DNA from 2 places in the Sporosarcina sp. P37 genome. Region 1 is predicted to be linked to the other one. Evidence: a T-box and tRNA genes for the amino acid it is inferred to sense, from the RefSeq annotation. Region 1 holds a T-box; the other holds one or more tRNA genes.
What was found. The T-box of region 1 lies ahead of alaS (alanine--tRNA ligase). A T-box ahead of a tRNA ligase gene usually reads a tRNA of that ligase, here a tRNA-Ala.
Positions count from the first base shown of each region.

Region 2: it encodes a tRNA-Ala, which carries the amino acid that the T-box ahead of alaS (alanine--tRNA ligase) is inferred to sense. The anticodon was not compared.

Region 1 covers NZ_CP015349.1:3,215,600-3,225,662, reverse strand. The annotation lists gene mltG (endolytic transglycosylase MltG) at 1-853, opposite strand, end outside; gene SporoP37_RS16155 (DUF1292 domain-containing protein) at 975-1,265, opposite strand; gene ruvX (Holliday junction resolvase RuvX) at 1,279-1,698, opposite strand; gene SporoP37_RS16145 (IreB family regulatory phosphoprotein) at 1,704-1,967, opposite strand; gene alaS (alanine--tRNA ligase) at 2,136-4,769, opposite strand; T-box leader at 4,814-5,018, opposite strand; gene recD2 (SF1B family DNA helicase RecD2) at 5,058-7,493, opposite strand; gene SporoP37_RS16130 (tetratricopeptide repeat protein) at 7,522-8,190, opposite strand; gene mnmA (tRNA 2-thiouridine(34) synthase MnmA) at 8,203-9,321, opposite strand; gene SporoP37_RS16120 (cysteine desulfurase family protein) at 9,342-10,063, opposite strand, start outside.
Region 2 covers NZ_CP015349.1:1,960,018-1,970,080, reverse strand. The annotation lists rRNA gene SporoP37_RS10195 (23S ribosomal RNA) at 1-807, opposite strand, end outside; rRNA gene SporoP37_RS10190 (16S ribosomal RNA) at 1,068-2,620, opposite strand; tRNA gene SporoP37_RS10185 (tRNA-Ala) at 2,893-2,968, opposite strand; tRNA gene SporoP37_RS10180 (tRNA-Pro) at 2,975-3,051, opposite strand; tRNA gene SporoP37_RS10175 (tRNA-Arg) at 3,080-3,156, opposite strand; tRNA gene SporoP37_RS10170 (tRNA-Leu) at 3,169-3,257, opposite strand; tRNA gene SporoP37_RS10165 (tRNA-Gly) at 3,268-3,339, opposite strand; tRNA gene SporoP37_RS10160 (tRNA-Leu) at 3,347-3,428, opposite strand; tRNA gene SporoP37_RS10155 (tRNA-Lys) at 3,447-3,522, opposite strand; tRNA gene SporoP37_RS10150 (tRNA-Thr) at 3,531-3,606, opposite strand; tRNA gene SporoP37_RS10145 (tRNA-Val) at 3,623-3,698, opposite strand; rRNA gene rrf (5S ribosomal RNA) at 3,787-3,902, opposite strand; rRNA gene SporoP37_RS10135 (23S ribosomal RNA) at 4,049-6,977, opposite strand; rRNA gene SporoP37_RS10130 (16S ribosomal RNA) at 7,238-8,790, opposite strand; gene lysS (lysine--tRNA ligase) at 9,304-10,063, opposite strand, start outside.

The DNA of each region.
Region 1 (10,063 bases):
CGAGCGCATATAAAACAGTCGGATCCGTCTGCAGCGGCATGCCTTGTTCCAGGCGGTTGTTGAATACACTTGCGATTGTTTCGCGATCAGACTGTTCTGTCGCCTCCTTTTCCAGCAATGAAGCAAATGTCAGCAGCCAGTGAGCCGATTTTTCTTTTTCCTTCAAATATCCTTGGTACGGAATGACGTTCTGAACAGTTGCCTCTACCATCGTATCGACGACTTCTTTCACTGTCACTTTCTCCTCATAGAAAGGATAGGTAGCCGGGAATAAATAGCCTTCGAGTGCATACCTGATATTTTTGTTCAGAATTTCTTCTGTAATAATATCAGGATACTTAGTGATATATTCTTGAATGACTTGTTCATTCGTTACATAATCCATAAACTGCTTTTCGCTAATACCTGTTTTTTCACTTGTTTTCTTTGCAATCTGATCCAGCGTAAGGCCTTCCGGTATTACGAGTGTAAAGGCGGGTGTGCGGTAGACAACGCCCGTTTTCAGACTTTCGATCAGTTCATCAGGCGTCATGGCCTGTGTTAACCCATACGTGCCCGCCTGAAATTCAGCTTCATTATTCACTTTGGCATAGTATTTAAAAATACGGGCACTTTTTATAATACCCGACTGTTCAAGTTTTTCAGATATTGCGTCCAAACCGGATCCGATCGGTATTTCTACTTCCACCACTTTTTCTGAATTTGGATCTACAGGCTGTAATGCACCTTTTATGTATGTATAGACTGAGAATCCTGCAACCAGTCCCACTACCAAAACAACAGCAACAATCCAAAACACTATTTTTCTAACGGTTCTCACTTCTTCCTTCTGTTCCAGCATTCGTTCAAACATAATCTCTTTTTTTCTTTGGGGCTCTTTTTCCACAAGCCTCACCTCTTCTTCCGCTATGGATAAATCAAGCAAAAAAGACGGAACGGTCCGCACCATTCCGTCCGTCACATGATGTTATCGTTTACTCGTCTTCTTCTTCAAGAAACGTGTTGAGTACTTCTTCTATCATATCCCACTCTTCATCGGATTCGATTTCAAGAAGCGAACCGCCTTCTTCCGTTTCCTCCGTCGGAATGAAAGCAGCTGCGTGAATTTCAACTTCTTCATCATCATCTGTCGGCTCTCCGTCTAGCACGTGGTACAGCACATAAGATCTTTCAAATTCTTTTGAATCAAATGTTAAAATTACTTCACATACGTGCTCTTCACCATTCTCGTCTACAATTGTCATTGTTTCTTGTCCGTGTTCCATTGTGTAATCACCTCTAAAGTTTTTTTGAATCTAAATACCCTTGTAAAATCATGACGGCTGCCATTTTATCAATGACTGACTTGCGTTTTTTTCGGCTGACATCCGCTTCAATAAGCACACGCTCTGCAGCCATTGTGGTAAGCCGTTCATCCCATAATATCACGGGGAAGCCGAACTTTTCACGTAATTTTTCTGCGTAGCGTTCAGATGCTTCTCCCCGCGGCCCAATTGTATTATTCATATTTTTAGGGTATCCGACGACGAACTCCGTCACTTCGTACTCTTCTGCCAGCTGTTTAACACGTTTCATGCCGAAAGAACCTGCCGCCTCATCAATTTTGATGGTTTCAATTCCTTGGGCTGTCCAGCCGAGGCTGTCGCTAATTGCGATGCCGACCGTTTTTGTGCCGACATCCAATCCCATAGTTCTCATACTGTCTAGCCCCTATTCTCCCTAATATAAAACTTTACTAATTCTTCAAGAATTTCATCCCGCTCCAGTTTGCGTATCAGACTGCGAGCGTCTTCGTGGCGTGGAATATAGGCTGGATCTCCGGACAATAAATATCCGACAATCTGGTTGATAGGATTGTAGCCTTTTTCTTCTAATGATTTGTAAACGTGGAGCATGACCGTTTTTACTTCTTCCTCCATCGACTCTTCAGGAAAGTTGAATTTCATCGTTTCATCAGACGAACTCATACTCGACACCCCGCTTTCCGATTTCCATTATGTGCAGTACGACTAATCGACCTTCTATATATAGAGTATACGGATAACATGCTGCCCGGTTATATACGGGCTCGTGCATACCTATTTATTTACCGGCACTAATTATCCGTATTCATGCATAGCGAACGTACATAATGGTTAAACAGATTTTACATAATCATACACGGATTGAAGCGCCTCATCAAGTTTAGACGCATCTTTTGCTCCAGCCATGGCCATGTCCGGACGGCCGCCGCCTTTTCCGCCGCAAAGTGAGGCAACATGGTTGACGATTTTCCCTGCGTGATAGCCGCCGCCTTTCAGATCGTCCGTGACGCCTGCTGCGAGCATAACTTTCCCGTCAGTTACTGTACCGAGTACAATGACGCTTTTGACCGTTTTTTGTTTCAGTTCATCAATCAATTGTCTAAGGCCGTTATTGTCTTTCACTTCTACATTTGCAGAAATCACTGTGATATCTTCGATTTGCTGTGCTGTCTCCAATACAGCTGTCAGCTGGCTGTTGCCGAGTTTCGCCTGCAATGATTCGTTTTCGCGCTGCAGCTCTTTAAAATCAGCCAGAATGGATTCGACTTTTGTTACCACCGTTTTCGGTGTAGCCTTTGCAGTCTCCGCCACTTGGTCGATCACAGCCTGATCTTCTTTAAACGAACGGAAAGCTTGTCCGCCGGTAAATGCTTCAATACGACGTGTTCCTGCCCCGATTCCGCCTTCTGAAATGATTTTGAAGACATTGATATCAGATGTATTGCGCACATGACAGCCGCCGCACAATTCAATAGAGTAATCTCCAACTTTTACGACGCGCACGATATCGCCGTATTTCTCTCCGAACAATGCCATCGCGCCCATTTCTTTCGCTTCTGCGATGGGTGCAAGCGATGTATCGACCGGCGTTCCAGCCCAAATTTGTTCATTCACCTGGAATTCGATGCGCTCCAGCTCGTCTTTCGTGACTTGTCCAAAATGAGAAAAGTCAAATCGCAGACGGTCTGGGCCAACATAGGATCCAGCCTGATTGACATGATCACCTAGGACATCTTTCAGCGCTCTGTGCAATAAGTGAGTTGCCGTATGGTTTTTGACTGTCAAGTTGCGTGAAAACTCGTCCACTTTCGCAGCAACTGCTGCGCCTTCATTCATTTCACCTGAGCTGATGAAGACGGTGTGAAGGTTTTGACCGTTTGGCGCTTTTTTCACATCACGCACTTCAGCAGTGAAGGAATCATTTGTCAATGTCCCTTTATCTGCAATCTGACCGCCGCTTTCAGCATAGAAAGGTGTGCGGTCCAAAATCAGCTGGACTGTTTCTCCTTCTGCTGCATGGCCAATGCGCTGCCCGTCCTGAATGAGCACACTGATGACTGCGTCCGCTTCGAGCTGGCCATAACCGATGAATTCACTGGCATCGTGAATTTCACCGAGAACGCCTGACTGAACATGCATGGAATCCGTTGTGGCGCGGGCAGCCCGTGCACGGTTCCGCTGTGCAGCCATCTCTTCATCGAATCCGATACGGTCAACCGTTACATCTTCTTCCAGAGCAAACTCTTCTGTCAGTTCAAACGGGAAACCATAGGTGTCATACAGCTTAAAAGCATCACTGCCTGAAACAATAAATGTACCCGACGCTTTTGCTTTTTCAATAATAGAGGAAAGAATCGTCATTCCGTCATGCAGTGTTTCGTGGAAACGATCTTCTTCGTTTTTCACGACTTTCATAATGAATGCCTGTTTATCATGCACTTCAGGATAGAAGTCTTTCATAATATCTCCGACAATCGGCACCAGCATGTACATAAACGGCTTATCGATACCTAATTGCTTAGCGAAACGCACTGCTCTTCTTAACAGACGGCGCAAAACATAGCCGCGGCCTTCATTGGAAGGAAGTGCTCCGTCGCCGATTGCGAAAGCTACTGTACGAACGTGGTCTGCAATAACTTTAAATGCCGTGTCTGCTTGGGATGTTTCCCCGTACTTTCTTCCAGATACATTTTCCACCGCTTCAATGATCGGCAGGAATAAATCCGTATCAAAGTTCGTCGGCACATCCTGGATTACCGATGCCATCCGCTCCAGTCCCATTCCTGTATCAATGTTTTTCTTTGGAAGCGGCGTATACGTGTTATCAGGGTTATGATTGAACTCAGAGAATACTAAATTCCAGATTTCCAAATAACGTTCGTTTTCTCCGCCCGGGTATAATTCGGGATCTGAGAAGTCATCACCGTAGGAAGGGCCGCGGTCATAGAAAATTTCAGAGTTTGGACCGCTTGGGCCTTCACCGATATCCCAGAAGTTCCCTTCCAGGCGAATAATGCGCTCAACCGGGATTCCAATCTGATCTTTCCAAATTTTATATGCTTCCTCATCTTCCGGATGGATTGTCACGGATAATAATTCCGGGTCAAAGCCGATCCATTGATCATTTGTCAGAAAATCCCACGCGCGGATAATTGCTTCTTCTTTGAAGTAATCCCCGATGGAAAAATTTCCGAGCATCTCAAAAAACGTATGGTGACGAGCCGTGTAGCCGACATTTTCAATGTCGTTAGTGCGGATTGATTTTTGTGCATTGGCAATCCGCGGATTTTCAGGAATTACCCGTCCGTCAAAGTATTTCTTCAATGTAGCGACACCGCTGTTGATCCATAACAAAGACGGGTCATCAACTGGCACTAATGCAGCTGATGGTTCTACATTATGTCCGTGCTCCTTAAAATAGTCTAAAAACATTTGGCGAATTTCAGTTGCCGTAAGCTTCTTCATCGTTTTGCTCCTCCTAAAATTAAAAAAACTCCCCCCCTTTTAAAAAAAGGGGCGAAGATTTCATTGATCGCGGTACCACCCTAATTACCGCATGACGCGGTATCTCGAGTTGCCTTAACGCGGCAAGACGGCAGGGATTAACCTGCACTTCGGAATAGCGTTCCCCGCAGTTCTGAGAGAGCTTTTTCAGCCAAGAAGCTCTTTTCTTCACACAGAATATACGGGTACTCGTTCCTTCAACGTTTTTCGATATTTCTAAACGAATTATAGGAAAGTTCTATCGCTTTGTCAATCAGTCGCCTCCAGAAAGTCGAATGGTGACAAATCAGACATACCGATCATAGGATCGATTGCAGTGAAATTATCCATCGTTAATTTTGCTGGGGATGCATCTTCCTGTTTCATCGTTTCCTGTACGGTCACTTTTTCGGGACGCGCCGCAGTTTCAGATGGAACGGCTTTCGTTTCGGGCTGTCCCGCTGTCTCTCCTTCAATCCGTTCTTTCAGCGTGGTCTGCCGTTCTGTTTCATCTGTGCGTGCAATACCTGCTTTGAACTCTTCTGCTTCACCGCATAAAATTAAAAAGTTTTTTGCACGTGTAATGCCTGTATAGAGCAGATTGCGCCGCAGCATTTTACGCTGGCTTTTGACGATCGGCATAACGACAATCGGGAATTCACTTCCCTGGGATTTATGGATAGAACAGCAATAGGCGAGCGTCAGCTGATTTAAGTCGCTGCGTTCATATTGCACTTCATTGCCGTCGTATGAAACGACCATAATGGCTTTTTTGTCAGTTGTTTCTTTAGCCAGCATGATAGCAACCACTTCGCCCATATCACCGTTAAAGACATTGCTCTCCGGCTGATTCACGAGCTGCAGCACTTTATCGCCGACACGGTAAGTGGTTTCGCCGAAGACCATTTCTTTTCTGCCTGATGCGGGCGGATTTATGATTTCCTGAATCATCTTGTTCAATCCGTCAATTCCCGCCGGTCCTTTGTACATCGGAGCAAGCACCTGGATATCTTTAATAGAATGACCTTTTGACACAGCGCTTTGGATAATCTGTTTAACAGCAGGTAAAATCTGTTCACTTGAAGCTTTTATGAAAGAACGGTCGGACGTTTTTTTAGTCACATCCATCGTCAATTCTTTTTGTTTAATCATATGTGCGAGTTCGATGATGGTGGAGCCTTCACTTTGGCGGAAAATATCCGTCAGTTCGACGACAGGAATTTTACCGGACCGCATAAAATCATGCAGCACTTGTCCCGGTCCGACAGAAGGCAGCTGATCCTGGTCTCCGACGAATAACAGCTGGGCGTCATTGCGGACTGCTTTTAGCAGCTGATGCATTAGCCATGTGTCCACCATGGACGTTTCATCAATAATGATGAGATTGCCTTCTACTTCCCGCTCGGTTTCTTCTTCATCTTCCTGGCCTGTAAAGCCGAGAAGACGATGAATGGTCATGGCAGGCAGCCCTGTAGATTCCGACATCCGTTTTGCCGCACGTCCTGTAGGAGCAGCTAAAATAATCGGGAACGGCTCCTTTTTACGTGCATACTCTTCTACATCCAGAGATATTCCATGCAATTCCGCGTACGCCTCGACCAGCCCTCTAATAACAGTTGTCTTCCCTGTCCCCGGCCCTCCTGTCAATACGAGAAGCGGGGAATGGAGAGCGCGTTCTATCGCTTCCACCTGTGTCTCGGCATACTCCACTTCAAGACGTTCTTCAATTTCACCAATTGCTTTTCTGATTTCAGATGCAGGGAACTGTTCGTCCACTTCATTTTCCAATATTTTATTCACTTTGGCAGCAATGCCAATTTCCGAATAATACAGAGACGGAAGGTACAGCCGCTGCATTTCAGCAGAAAGTGCGCCTTCTTCCACGAGCTCGATGACTGCCTGTGTAATGGCTTCGTACGAAATGCTATGCGGCTGACTCGCTTCTAGCAGCTGCTTTGCCTGCGGAAGAATTGCTTCTGATTCCACATACACATGCCCTGCTGAGTTCACTTCACTATGTACGCTGTAATAAACAGCTGCTTTAATACGCGCCGGATGATCGCCTACAAGTCCCAGTTGCTGTGCAAGATCATCTGCACGCTGAAAGCCGATTCCTTCAATTTCTCTGATCAGCCGATAAGGGTTTTCGGTCAGTATCGTAATGGCATCGTCCTGATACGCCTGATAAATACGCATAGCCACTTGCGGTCCGAAACCCCATTCATTCAGCTGGACCATTGTCCGTTCCAGTCCGAGGTTCTCCTGCAGCACGGCAACGAGGGTATCTTTTCTTTCTTCGCTCAAGCGGGGAACTTGATCGAGTACGCTGCGGTCTTCCAAAATCTTCTGGATAACATTATTGCCGAGTATTTTCACGATATCACCGGCAGTTTTTTTACCGATGCCCGGAAACAGATCACCAGACAAGTAATGGATGAGACCCGCCTCGGTTGCTGGTAATTCTTTTGTAAATGTCTGGACATCAAATTGCTGTCCGTGCACGGGATGATTGACAAGACGCCCCGTGAATTTATAATCTTCTTCGGCTATCAAAGGAGGGAATGACCCCTTAATGACGATTTCTTTATCACGGTAATCAGTATTTGTGGATGTGATTTTCATTTTGACGATGGAAAACAGATTCGCCGTATTATGAAAAATCGTCACCACCGGTCTGCCGATTACATATTGTTCAGATTCATTCATCGGGAAAACTCCCTCCTTTCCTGCCGGTTCATTTTTCGCTTTGTTCACCAAGCTGAATCATATCGAATAAATAGCGGGCTTGTGTGTGCTCTGGCTCAATCGTGAAAGCCTTCTCCAGATGAGACAATGCGCTTGCTTTGTCTTCAGTCGAAACAGCGTAAAGTACGCCGAGATTATAATGTGTGTCCGCATGGTCCGGCACACTTGCCAGAATGGATTCAAACACCGGCTTTGCTTCTTTGAATAATTCAAGCTTTGCCAATAAAATACCATAAGACAAGGCAATCTCCGCGTCCTCTGGATTCAGTTCGGCAGCGCGCTGCAAATATGGCAGTGCTAAACGGTCACTGCCTCCCTGCTCAAGACTTTTACCGAGCATGAAATAGGCATCAGCAGATTCTAAACCGGTCTGCACCGCTTTCTCATACAATTTAGCGGCCTCTTCAAAGCGCTCCTGATTATAATAAAGATTTGCGAGTCCGTAAAATGCCGTTCCCGCGTTTTCATCGAGCGTCAGTGCCTTCTGAAAAAACGGCTCTGCCTGTTCAGCATCTCCAAGGGAAGCGAAAATATTTCCGATATTAATATAACCCGTTGCTTCTTCCGGATTTTCTTCCACGGCCTTTGTAAAAAGCTCAATCGCTTTTTCGTAATTGCCTGCCTGCATTTCTTTAATTGCTTCGTTATGAATCGACATGCTGCTGCCTCCTTATCCTACATACGTCAGTTTTTTGCCGTCCTTAAATACTTCATTGATCGTTCCGCCGCCAAGACACTCTTCGCCGTCATAGAGCACGACAGCCTGTCCCGGTGTGACTGCGCGAACAGGTTCGTCAAATGTGACGATTGCTTCATTGCCTGTCAGCTGCACAGTTACTTTTGTATCCGGCTGACGATAGCGGAATTTTGCTGTGCATGTGAAACGTTCCGGCAAATCTCTCGGTGAACAAATATTCATGTCGGTCGCCTGCAGGCTTGTCGAAAATAATGCGTCATGATTGAAACCTTGTTCCACCAGCAGCACATTACGCTCCAGATCTTTACCGACCGCAAACCATGGCTCGCCTGCTCCGCCGATTCCGAGACCGTGACGCTGGCCGATTGTATGGTACATGAGTCCGTCGTGCTTACCCATCACGACACCGTCCATTGTCTGCATTTCGCCTGGTTTAGCCGGCAAGTATTCGCCAAGGAATTCTTTGAAATTACGTTCGCCAATAAAGCAAATCCCGGTAGAATCCTTCTTTTTCGCTGTGGCAAGTCCGGCTTCTTCTGCGATTTCCCGGACTTTGTTTTTCTCCAAGTGACCGAGAGGGAACATCACTTGCTGAAGCTGTTCCTGTGTCAGCTGATTAAGGAAATAGGTCTGATCTTTGTTATTATCTACTCCGCGAAGCATAGCTGTGCCGTTTTCACGTTCGACAACCTGCGCGTAATGTCCGGTTGCCAAGTAATCGGCACCGAGACTCTTTGCATGCTCAAGAAATGCTTTGAACTTGATTTCTTTATTGCACATAACATCCGGATTTGGCGTGCGGCCTTTTTTGTATTCATCAAGAAAATACGTAAACACTTTATCCCAATATTGTTTCTCGAAATTGACGGAGTAATACGGAATGCCGATTTGATCACATACACTGCGCACGTCCTCAAAATCTTCTGTGGCAGTGCAATGTCCCGATTCGTCTGTATCATCCCAGTTTTTCATAAAGATTCCGATCACTTCATAGCCTTGCTGTTTTAGCAGCAGTGCCGCAACCGAAGAGTCCACTCCGCCTGACATTCCAATGACTACACGTGTATCGGCAGGTGCTTTTTTCGTTGTCATGTTTTTCATCCTTTACTGATTCATTTCACTAATCGTTTAACGACGTGTGCGATCCGTTCTGCGGCCTCTTCCACCGAAGACGGAGTGAGGCCGTAGCCGAAGCTGATGCGTATCGAATTTCTGGCATTCTCCGACTCGTTGCCGAACATTGCTGTTACAACATGCGACGGTTCAAAAGAGCCTGCTGTACAGGCAGAACCACTTGAGACAGCGATGCCTTCCAAATCCAGACTCATTAAAAATGTTTCCACGTCGGTACCGGGAAACGATACATGATAAATATGTGATAATGACGGAACAGCAGCCGGAACGGTCGGTTGAAAATGCAAGCCGCGACGTCCGAACACTTCCTCCATTTGTTGTTTATATGCTGAATACGTAATAGTGTGCTCTTGTTTTGACTGCTCGGCTATGGAAACTGCTTCTGCGAACGCGACAGCAGCCGGAACATTCTCTGTGCCTGCTCTGCGCTTTTTCTCCTGCGCTCCGCCGAGCACCTGGCCTGCAAGCATTTTACCGTTGCGCTGATAAAGGAAACCGATTCCTTTAGGACCATTCAGTTTATGAGCTGAGACGGACAGCAAATCCACTTGCATTTGCTCCACGTCCAGCTGACACGCGCCGTAAGCCTGCACCGCATCGGTATGGAACACCGCCTGATGTGGAGAAAGGATCTGGCCTATTTCAGCGATAGGCTGAATGGTGCCGACTTCATTATTGCCGTACATAACAGACACCAGAA
Region 2 (10,063 bases), 1.3 Mb from region 1:
TCCCCGCATTTTTCAACATACGTGGGTTCGGGCCTCCAGTCAGTGTTACCTGACCTTCACCCTGGACATGGGTAGATCACCTGGTTTCGGGTCTACGACCCCATACTCATTCGCCCTATTCAGACTCGCTTTCGCTGCGGCTCCGCTTTCTCAGCTTAACCTTGCATGGAATCGTAACTCGCCGGTTCATTCTACAAAAGGCACGCCATCACCCATTAACGGGCTCTGACAATTTGTAAGCGCACGGTTTCAGGTTCTATTTCACTCCCCTTCCGGGGTGCTTTTCACCTTTCCCTCACGGTACTGGTTCACTATCGGTCACTAGGGAGTATTTAGCCTTGGGAGATGGTCCTCCCGGATTCCGACGGAATTTCACGTGTTCCGCCGTACTCAGGATCCACTCTGGAGAGAATGCACTTTCGACTACAGGGCTTTTACCCGCTGCGGCGGACCTTTCCAGGTCGCTTCGTCTAATGCATTCCTTTGTAACTCCGTATAGAGTGTCCTACAACCCCAAGAAGCAAGCTTCTTGGTTTGGGCTCTTCCCGTTTCGCTCGCCGCTACTAAGGGAATCGATGTTTCTTTCTCTTCCTCCGGGTACTTAGATGTTTCAGTTCTCCGGGTGTGCCACGAGTATGCTATGTATTCACATACACGTACTGTCCCATTACGGACAGTGGGTTTCCCCATTCGGAAATCTTCGGATCAAAGCTTACTTACAGCTCCCCGAAGCATATCGGTGTTAGTGCCGTCCTTCATCGGCTCCTAGTGCCAAGGCATCCGCCGTGCGCCCTTTCTAACTTAACCTATAAAAGGTCCAACGTCATCCTAGCGATAGGAATCAGAAGGTTAAAAAGATTGCTTGAACTGCATATGACTATGCAATTCGGTTGATTACTTGATTACTTTCAATGTCGTTTTATCCAGTTTTCAATGAACAAGAAAAAAGCTTTGAACACTCAAAAAATGAGCCTTCAAAACTGAACGCAAAACGTTAACGTGATGAATCGGAGATTCATCTTCCGAATGTTTCTGTCATATTTCAGACAAGAGAACATAATCCTTAGAAAGGAGGTGATCCAGCCGCACCTTCCGATACGGCTACCTTGTTACGACTTCACCCCAATCATCTGTCCCACCTTCGGCGGCTGGCTCCCGTAAGGGTTACCCCACCGACTTCGGGTGTTACAAACTCTCGTGGTGTGACGGGCGGTGTGTACAAGACCCGGGAACGTATTCACCGTGGCATGCTGATCCACGATTACTAGCGATTCCGGCTTCATGCAGGCGAGTTGCAGCCTGCAATCCGAACTGGGAACGATTTTGTGGGATTGGCTCCCCCTCGCGGGTTTGCAGCCCTCTGTATCGTCCATTGTAGCACGTGTGTAGCCCAGGTCATAAGGGGCATGATGATTTGACGTCATCCCCACCTTCCTCCGGTTTGTCACCGGCAGTCACCTTAGAGTGCCCAACTGAATGATGGCAACTAAGATTAAGGGTTGCGCTCGTTGCGGGACTTAACCCAACATCTCACGACACGAGCTGACGACAACCATGCACCACCTGTCACCACTGTCCCCGAAGGGAAAGGCATGTCTCCATGCCGGTCAGTGGGATGTCAAGACCTGGTAAGGTTCTTCGCGTTGCTTCGAATTAAACCACATGCTCCACCGCTTGTGCGGGTCCCCGTCAATTCCTTTGAGTTTCAGCCTTGCGGCCGTACTCCCCAGGCGGAGTGCTTAATGCGTTAGCTGCAGCACTAAGGGGCGGAAACCCCCTAACACTTAGCACTCATCGTTTACGGCGTGGACTACCAGGGTATCTAATCCTGTTTGCTCCCCACGCTTTCGCGCCTCAGCGTCAGTTACAGACCAGAAAGCCGCCTTCGCCACTGGTGTTCCTCCACATCTCTACGCATTTCACCGCTACACGTGGAATTCCGCTTTCCTCTTCTGTACTCAAGTCCTCCAGTTTCCAATGACCCTCCACGGTTGAGCCGTGGGCTTTCACATCAGACTTAAAGGACCGCCTGCGCGCGCTTTACGCCCAATAATTCCGGACAACGCTTGCCACCTACGTATTACCGCGGCTGCTGGCACGTAGTTAGCCGTGGCTTTCTGGTAAGGTACCGTCAAGGTACAGGCAGTTACTCCTGTACTTGTTCTTCCCTTACAACAGAGCTTTACGATCCGAAAACCTTCTTCACTCACGCGGCATTGCTCCATCAGACTTTCGTCCATTGTGGAAGATTCCCTACTGCTGCCTCCCGTAGGAGTCTGGGCCGTGTCTCAGTCCCAGTGTGGCCGATCACCCTCTCAGGTCGGCTACGCATCGTTGCCTTGGTAGGCCGTTACCCCACCAACTAGCTAATGCGCCGCGGGCCCATCCTTCAGTGACAGCGAAACGCCGTCTTTCAACATCTCTTCATGCGAAGAAATGGATTATTCGGTATTAGCCCCGGTTTCCCGGAGTTATCCCCATCTGAAGGGCAGGTTGCCCACGTGTTACTCACCCGTCCGCCGCTAACTGTTGGAAGCAAGCTTCCAACAGTTCGCTCGACTTGCATGTATTAGGCATGCCGCCAGCGTTCGTCCTGAGCCAGGATCAAACTCTCCATAAGACTGACAGACAATCTGCAGCGAATTGCGTCGTCGATTTCAGTCGATCAGTCGGTCACGTACCTGAGTACGCTCCCTCCTTCTCTCCTTCATCTCCTAGCACTTCACTACACCTTGTCAGTCAGTAGAATGAAAAATCGATTAGCTCGAGTTTCATTTGCTGGCATCAATTAAGATACTCATTTTGTTTATGTCATCGTTAGATGCATAAACTGTATTTCGTTAACGTTTTGCTGTTCAGTTTTCAAGGTTCATGAAGTTCAAATATAATTAATGGTGGAGCCTAACGGGATCGAACCGTTGACCTCCTGCGTGCAAGGCAGGCGCTCTCCCAGCTGAGCTAAGGCCCCATTAAGTGGTCGGGAAGACAGGATTCGAACCTGCGACCCCTTGGTCCCAAACCAAGTGCTCTACCAAGCTGAGCTACTTCCCGACTGTATATAATGAGATTATTTAAATTATGGCGCGCCCGGCAGGAGTCGAACCCACAACCTTCTGATCCGTAGTCAGACGCTCTATCCAATTGAGCTACGGGCGCATATTATAAATTTGGTGCCGAGAACCGGAATCGAACCGGTACGGTAGTCACCTACCGCAGGATTTTAAGTCCTGTGCGTCTGCCAGTTCCGCCACCCCGGCAAGAGTGAAAAGCGGAAGACGGGATTCGAACCCGCGACCCCGACCTTGGCAAGGTCGTATTCTACCACTGAACTACTTCCGCGTAAAAGTGCGGGTGAAGGGAGTCGAACCCCCACGCCCGAAGGCACTAGATCCTAAGTCTAGCGTGTCTGCCAGTTCCACCACACCCGCAATATGATACTGTAAAAATGGTGAGCCGTACAGGATTCGAACCTGTGACCCTCTGATTAAAAGTCAGATGCTCTACCAACTGAGCTAACGGCTCGTACTAAGTGGTGCCGGCGAAAGGACTTGAACCCTCAACCTACTGATTACAAGTCAGTTGCTCTACCAGTTGAGCTACACCGGCAGGTGTAGAATATATATGGTGGAGGATGACGGGCTCGAACCGCCGACCCCCTGCTTGTAAGGCAGGTGCTCTCCCAGCTGAGCTAATCCTCCTGGGTATAATACTGCTTTTTTATTTTTCATTCCTATTGATCGCTTGATTATGTATGACATTATCATTGAAGATCTTAAGAAAAAAATTGCCTGGCGACGTCTTACTCTCACAGGGGGAAACCCCCAACTACCATCAGCGCTGAAGAGCTTAACTTCCGTGTTCGGTATGGGAACGGGTGTGACCTCTTCGCCATCGTCACCAGACTGCGAGTCCTTTTTTCAGGACATTTACTATTATAACACTTATTAAAATTAATGCAAGCATTATTTTTAATATTTTTTTGAGTAAAGCTTGTTCACTCAAAACTGAATAAAAGACATTGGGTCATTCAAGTAACTTCTTTTTATAATAGGTTAAGTCCTCGATCGATTAGTATCTGTCAGCTCCATACGTCGCCGTACTTCCACCCCAGACCTATCCACCTCATCATCTTTGAGGGATCTTACTTACTTGCGTAATGGGAAATCTCATCTTGAAGGGGGCTTCATGCTTAGATGCTTTCAGCATTTATCCCGTCCATACATAGCTACCCAGCGATGCCTTTGGCAAGACAACTGGTACACCAGCGGTATGTCCATCCCGGTCCTCTCGTACTAAGGACAGCTCTCCTCAAATTTCCTGCGCCCGCGACGGATAGGGACCGAACTGTCTCACGACGTTCTGAACCCAGCTCGCGTGCCGCTTTAATGGGCGAACAGCCCAACCCTTGGGACCGACTACAGCCCCAGGATGCGACGAGCCGACATCGAGGTGCCAAACCTCCCCGTCGATGTGGACTCTTGGGGGAGATAAGCCTGTTATCCCCGGGGTAGCTTTTATCCGTTGAGCGATGGCCCTTCCATGCGGAACCACCGGATCACTAAGTCCGTCTTTCGACCCTGCTCGACTTGTAGGTCTCGCAGTCAAGCTCCCTTATGCCTTTGCACTCTGCGAATGATGTCCAACCATTCTGAGGGAACCTTTGAGCGCCTCCGTTACTCTTTAGGAGGCGACCGCCCCAGTCAAACTGCCCACCTGACACTGTCTCCTGCCCGGATCACGGGCAAGGGTTAGAAGTCCAATACAGCCAGGGTAGTATCCCACCAATGCCTCCTCCGAAGCTGGCGCTCCGGAATCCAAGGCTCCTACCTATCCTGTACAGGCTGCACCGGAATTCAATATCAGGCTACAGTAAAGCTCCACGGGGTCTTTCCGTCCTGTCGCGGGTAATGCGCATCTTCACGCATATTATAATTTCACCGAGTCTCTCGTTGAGACAGTGCCCAGATCGTTACGCCTTTCGTGCGGGTCGGAACTTACCCGACAAGGAATTTCGCTACCTTAGGACCGTTATAGTTACGGCCGCCGTTTACTGGGGCTTCAATTCAGAGCTTCGCTTGCGCTAACCCCTCCTCTTAACCTTCCAGCACCGGGCAGGCGTCAGCCCCTATACGTCATCTTACGATTTTGCAGAGACCTGTGTTTTTGCTAAACAGTCGCCTGGGCCTATTCACTGCGGCTCTCTCGGGCTATTCACCCTACCAGAGCACCCCTTCTCCCGAAGTTACGGGGTCATTTTGCCGAGTTCCTTAACGAGAGTTCTCTCGATCACCTTAGGATTCTCTCCTCGCCTACCTGTGTCGGTTTGCGGTACAGGCACCTCCCGCCTCGCTAGAGGCTTTTCTTGGCAGTGTGAAATCAGGGACTCCGGAGATCAATCTCCTTGCCATCACAGCCTAGTGTTATATGAGAACGGGATTTGCCTCGTTCTCCACCTCACTGCTTAGACACACAACCAACTGTGTGCTCACCCTATCCTACTGCGTCCCCCCATTACTCAAACGGCGGGGAGGTGGTACAGGAATATCAACCTGTTGTCCATCGTCTACGCCTATCGGCCTCGACTTAGGTCCTGACTAACCCTGAGCGGACGAGCCTTCCTCAGGAAACCTTGGGCATTCGGTGGAAGGGATTCTCACCCTTCTTTCGCTACTCATACCGGCATTCTCACTTCCAAGCGCTCCACCAGTCCTTCCGGTCCAGCTTCAACGCCCTTGGAACGCTCTCCTACCATTGACCTTACGGTCAATCCACAGCTTCGGTGATCTGTTTAGCCCCGGTACATTTTCGGCGCAGCGCCACTCGACCAGTGAGCTATTACGCACTCTTTAAATGATGGCTGCTTCTAAGCCAACATCCTGGTTGTCTGGGCAACGCCACATCCTTTTCCACTTAACAGATACTTGGGGACCTTAACTGGTGGTCTGGGCTGTTTCCCTCTCGACAATGGATCTTATCACCCACTGTCTGACTCCCAAACATAAATCATCGGCATTCGGAGTTTGTCTGAATTCGGTAACCCGGGATGGGCCCCTCGTCCAAACAGTGCTCTACCTCCGAGATTCTTTCGTTTGAGGCTAGCCCTAAAGCTATTTCGGAGAGAACCAGCTATCTCCAGGTTCGATTGGAATTTCACCGCTACCCACACCTCATCCCCGCATTTTTCAACATACGTGGGTTCGGGCCTCCAGTCAGTGTTACCTGACCTTCACCCTGGACATGGGTAGATCACCTGGTTTCGGGTCTACGACCCCATACTCATTCGCCCTATTCAGACTCGCTTTCGCTGCGGCTCCGCTTTCTCAGCTTAACCTTGCATGAAATCGTAACTCGCCGGTTCATTCTACAAAAGGCACGCCATCACCCATTAACGGGCTCTGACAATTTGTAAGCGCACGGTTTCAGGTTCTATTTCACTCCCCTTCCGGGGTGCTTTTCACCTTTCCCTCACGGTACTGGTTCACTATCGGTCACTAGGGAGTATTTAGCCTTGGGAGATGGTCCTCCCGGATTCCGACGGAATTTCACGTGTTCCGCCGTACTCAGGATCCACTCTGGAGAGAATGTACTTTCGACTACGGGGCTTTTACCCGCTGCGGCGGACCTTTCCAGGTCGCTTCGTCTAATGCATTCCTTTGTAACTCCGTATAGAATGTCCTACAACCCCAAGAAGCAAGCTTCTTGGTTTGGGCTCTTCCCGTTTCGCTCGCCGCTACTAAGGGAATCGATGTTTCTTTCTCTTCCTCCGGGTACTTAGATGTTTCAGTTCTCCGGGTGTGCCACGAGTATGCTATGTATTCACATACACGTACTGTCCCATTACGGACAGTGGGTTTCCCCATTCGGAAATCTTCGGATCAAAGCTTACTTACAGCTCCCCGAAGCATATCGGTGTTAGTGCCGTCCTTCATCGGCTCCTAGTGCCAAGGCATCCGCCGTGCGCCCTTTCTAACTTAACCTATAAAAGGTCCAACGTCATCCTAGCGATAGGAATCAGAAGGTTAAAAAGATTGCTTGAACTGCATATGACTATGCAATTCGGTTGATTACTTGATTACTTTCAATGTCGTTTTATCCAGTTTTCAATGAACAAGAAAAAAGCTTTGAACACTCAAAAAATGAGCCTTCAAAACTGAACGCAAAACGTTAACGTGATGAATCGGAGATTCATCTTCCGAATGTTTCCGTCATATTTCAGACAAGAGAACATAATCCTTAGAAAGGAGGTGATCCAGCCGCACCTTCCGATACGGCTACCTTGTTACGACTTCACCCCAATCATCTGTCCCACCTTCGGCGGCTGGCTCCCGTAAGGGTTACCCCACCGACTTCGGGTGTTACAAACTCTCGTGGTGTGACGGGCGGTGTGTACAAGACCCGGGAACGTATTCACCGTGGCATGCTGATCCACGATTACTAGCGATTCCGGCTTCATGCAGGCGAGTTGCAGCCTGCAATCCGAACTGGGAACGATTTTGTGGGATTGGCTCCCCCTCGCGGGTTTGCAGCCCTCTGTATCGTCCATTGTAGCACGTGTGTAGCCCAGGTCATAAGGGGCATGATGATTTGACGTCATCCCCACCTTCCTCCGGTTTGTCACCGGCAGTCACCTTAGAGTGCCCAACTGAATGATGGCAACTAAGATTAAGGGTTGCGCTCGTTGCGGGACTTAACCCAACATCTCACGACACGAGCTGACGACAACCATGCACCACCTGTCACCACTGTCCCCGAAGGGAAAGGCATGTCTCCATGCCGGTCAGTGGGATGTCAAGACCTGGTAAGGTTCTTCGCGTTGCTTCGAATTAAACCACATGCTCCACCGCTTGTGCGGGTCCCCGTCAATTCCTTTGAGTTTCAGCCTTGCGGCCGTACTCCCCAGGCGGAGTGCTTAATGCGTTAGCTGCAGCACTAAGGGGCGGAAACCCCCTAACACTTAGCACTCATCGTTTACGGCGTGGACTACCAGGGTATCTAATCCTGTTTGCTCCCCACGCTTTCGCGCCTCAGCGTCAGTTACAGACCAGAAAGCCGCCTTCGCCACTGGTGTTCCTCCACATCTCTACGCATTTCACCGCTACACGTGGAATTCCGCTTTCCTCTTCTGTACTCAAGTCCTCCAGTTTCCAATGACCCTCCACGGTTGAGCCGTGGGCTTTCACATCAGACTTAAAGGACCGCCTGCGCGCGCTTTACGCCCAATAATTCCGGACAACGCTTGCCACCTACGTATTACCGCGGCTGCTGGCACGTAGTTAGCCGTGGCTTTCTGGTAAGGTACCGTCAAGGTACAGGCAGTTACTCCTGTACTTGTTCTTCCCTTACAACAGAGCTTTACGATCCGAGAACCTTCTTCACTCACGCGGCATTGCTCCATCAGACTTTCGTCCATTGTGGAAGATTCCCTACTGCTGCCTCCCGTAGGAGTCTGGGCCGTGTCTCAGTCCCAGTGTGGCCGATCACCCTCTCAGGTCGGCTACGCATCGTGGCCTTGGTAGGCCGTTACCCCACCAACTAGCTAATGCGCCGCGGGCCCATCCTTCAGTGACAGCGAAACGCCGTCTTTCAACATTTCTTCATGCGAAGAAATGGATTATTCGGTATTAGCCCCGGTTTCCCGGAGTTATCCCCATCTGAAGGGTAGGTTGCCCACGTGTTACTCACCCGTCCGCCGCTAACTGTTGGAAGCAAGCTTCCAACAGTTCGCTCGACTTGCATGTATTAGGCATGCCGCCAGCGTTCGTCCTGAGCCAGGATCAAACTCTCCATAAGACCGGTCGCCGATTCGCAGCGGATTGCGTCGTCAGTTTCACTCGCTCAGTCGGTCACGTACGTTAGTACGCTCCCTTCTTCGCTCGATCACTTCCTAGCACTCCACTACGACTCGACACCCGATAGAATGAAAATTCGATTAGCTCGAGTTTCATTTGCCGGCATCAATTAAGATACTCATTTTGTTTATGTCATCGCTAGATGCATAAACTGTATTTCGTTAACGTTTTGCTGTTCAGTTTTCAAGGTTCATCTCGTTGGTCTCTCGTAAGAGGCAACTTTTTAATAATAACACTTCGTTGTTTAGTTGTCAACTCTTTTAGTTAAAAACTTTTTCGCTTTGTTTTTTCGCTAAGTCGCTAACTCCAAAAGCAACGTTTATAAATATACCACCTGTTTTATAAAAGTGCAACTGTTTTCTTCAATTCTTTTTGTTTTTCTTTTTCCTTCTATAAGAACCTTCATCGCCGCGCATAAAAAAACAGCTTCGACACGGGTGTCGAAGCTGTAATATCAGTCTCTTGGGCGCATTTGCGGGAATAACAGCACGTCACGGATGGACTGGGAATTCGTCAACAGCATAACCAGACGGTCAATGCCTATGCCAAGTCCGCCAGTTGGCGGCAGTCCATATTCGAGCGCTTCGATGAAGTCCTCATCCATTTCATGCGCCTCATCATTGCCCTGTTCTTTCTCAACCAGCTGCGCTTCAAAGCGTTCGCGCTGATCAATAGGGTCATTCAGCTCAGTAAAGGCATTTGCATGCTCACGGCGTACGATGAACAATTCAAAACGATCTGTGTAACGCGGATCTTCCGGATTCTTCTTCGCAAGCGGCGATACTTCTACCGGGTGTCCATAGATGAAAGTAGGCTGTACAAGTTGTTCTTCTACTTTCTGCTCGAAGAATTCATTGAGCACATGACCCGCCTCCATAGAAGGAGTTACTTGTACGTTATGTTCTTTAGCCAGTTCATGGGCCTGCTCTTTCGTCAGCTGCTGCCAGAAGTCCACTCCTGTATACTCCTTAACTGCGTCTGCCATATGCAGCCGTTTCCAGCGCGGTGCCAATTCGATCTGATCGTCACCGTACTGGATCGTAGTGGTGCCCAGTACTTCTTGCGCAATATGTGCCACGAGATTTTCTGTCAGTTCCATAATATCATTATAGTCCGCATACGCTTCATATAATTCGATCATCGTGAATTCCGGGTTGTGACGGGTAGACATTCCTTCATTACGGAAGACGCGTCCGATCTCATAGACTTTCTCC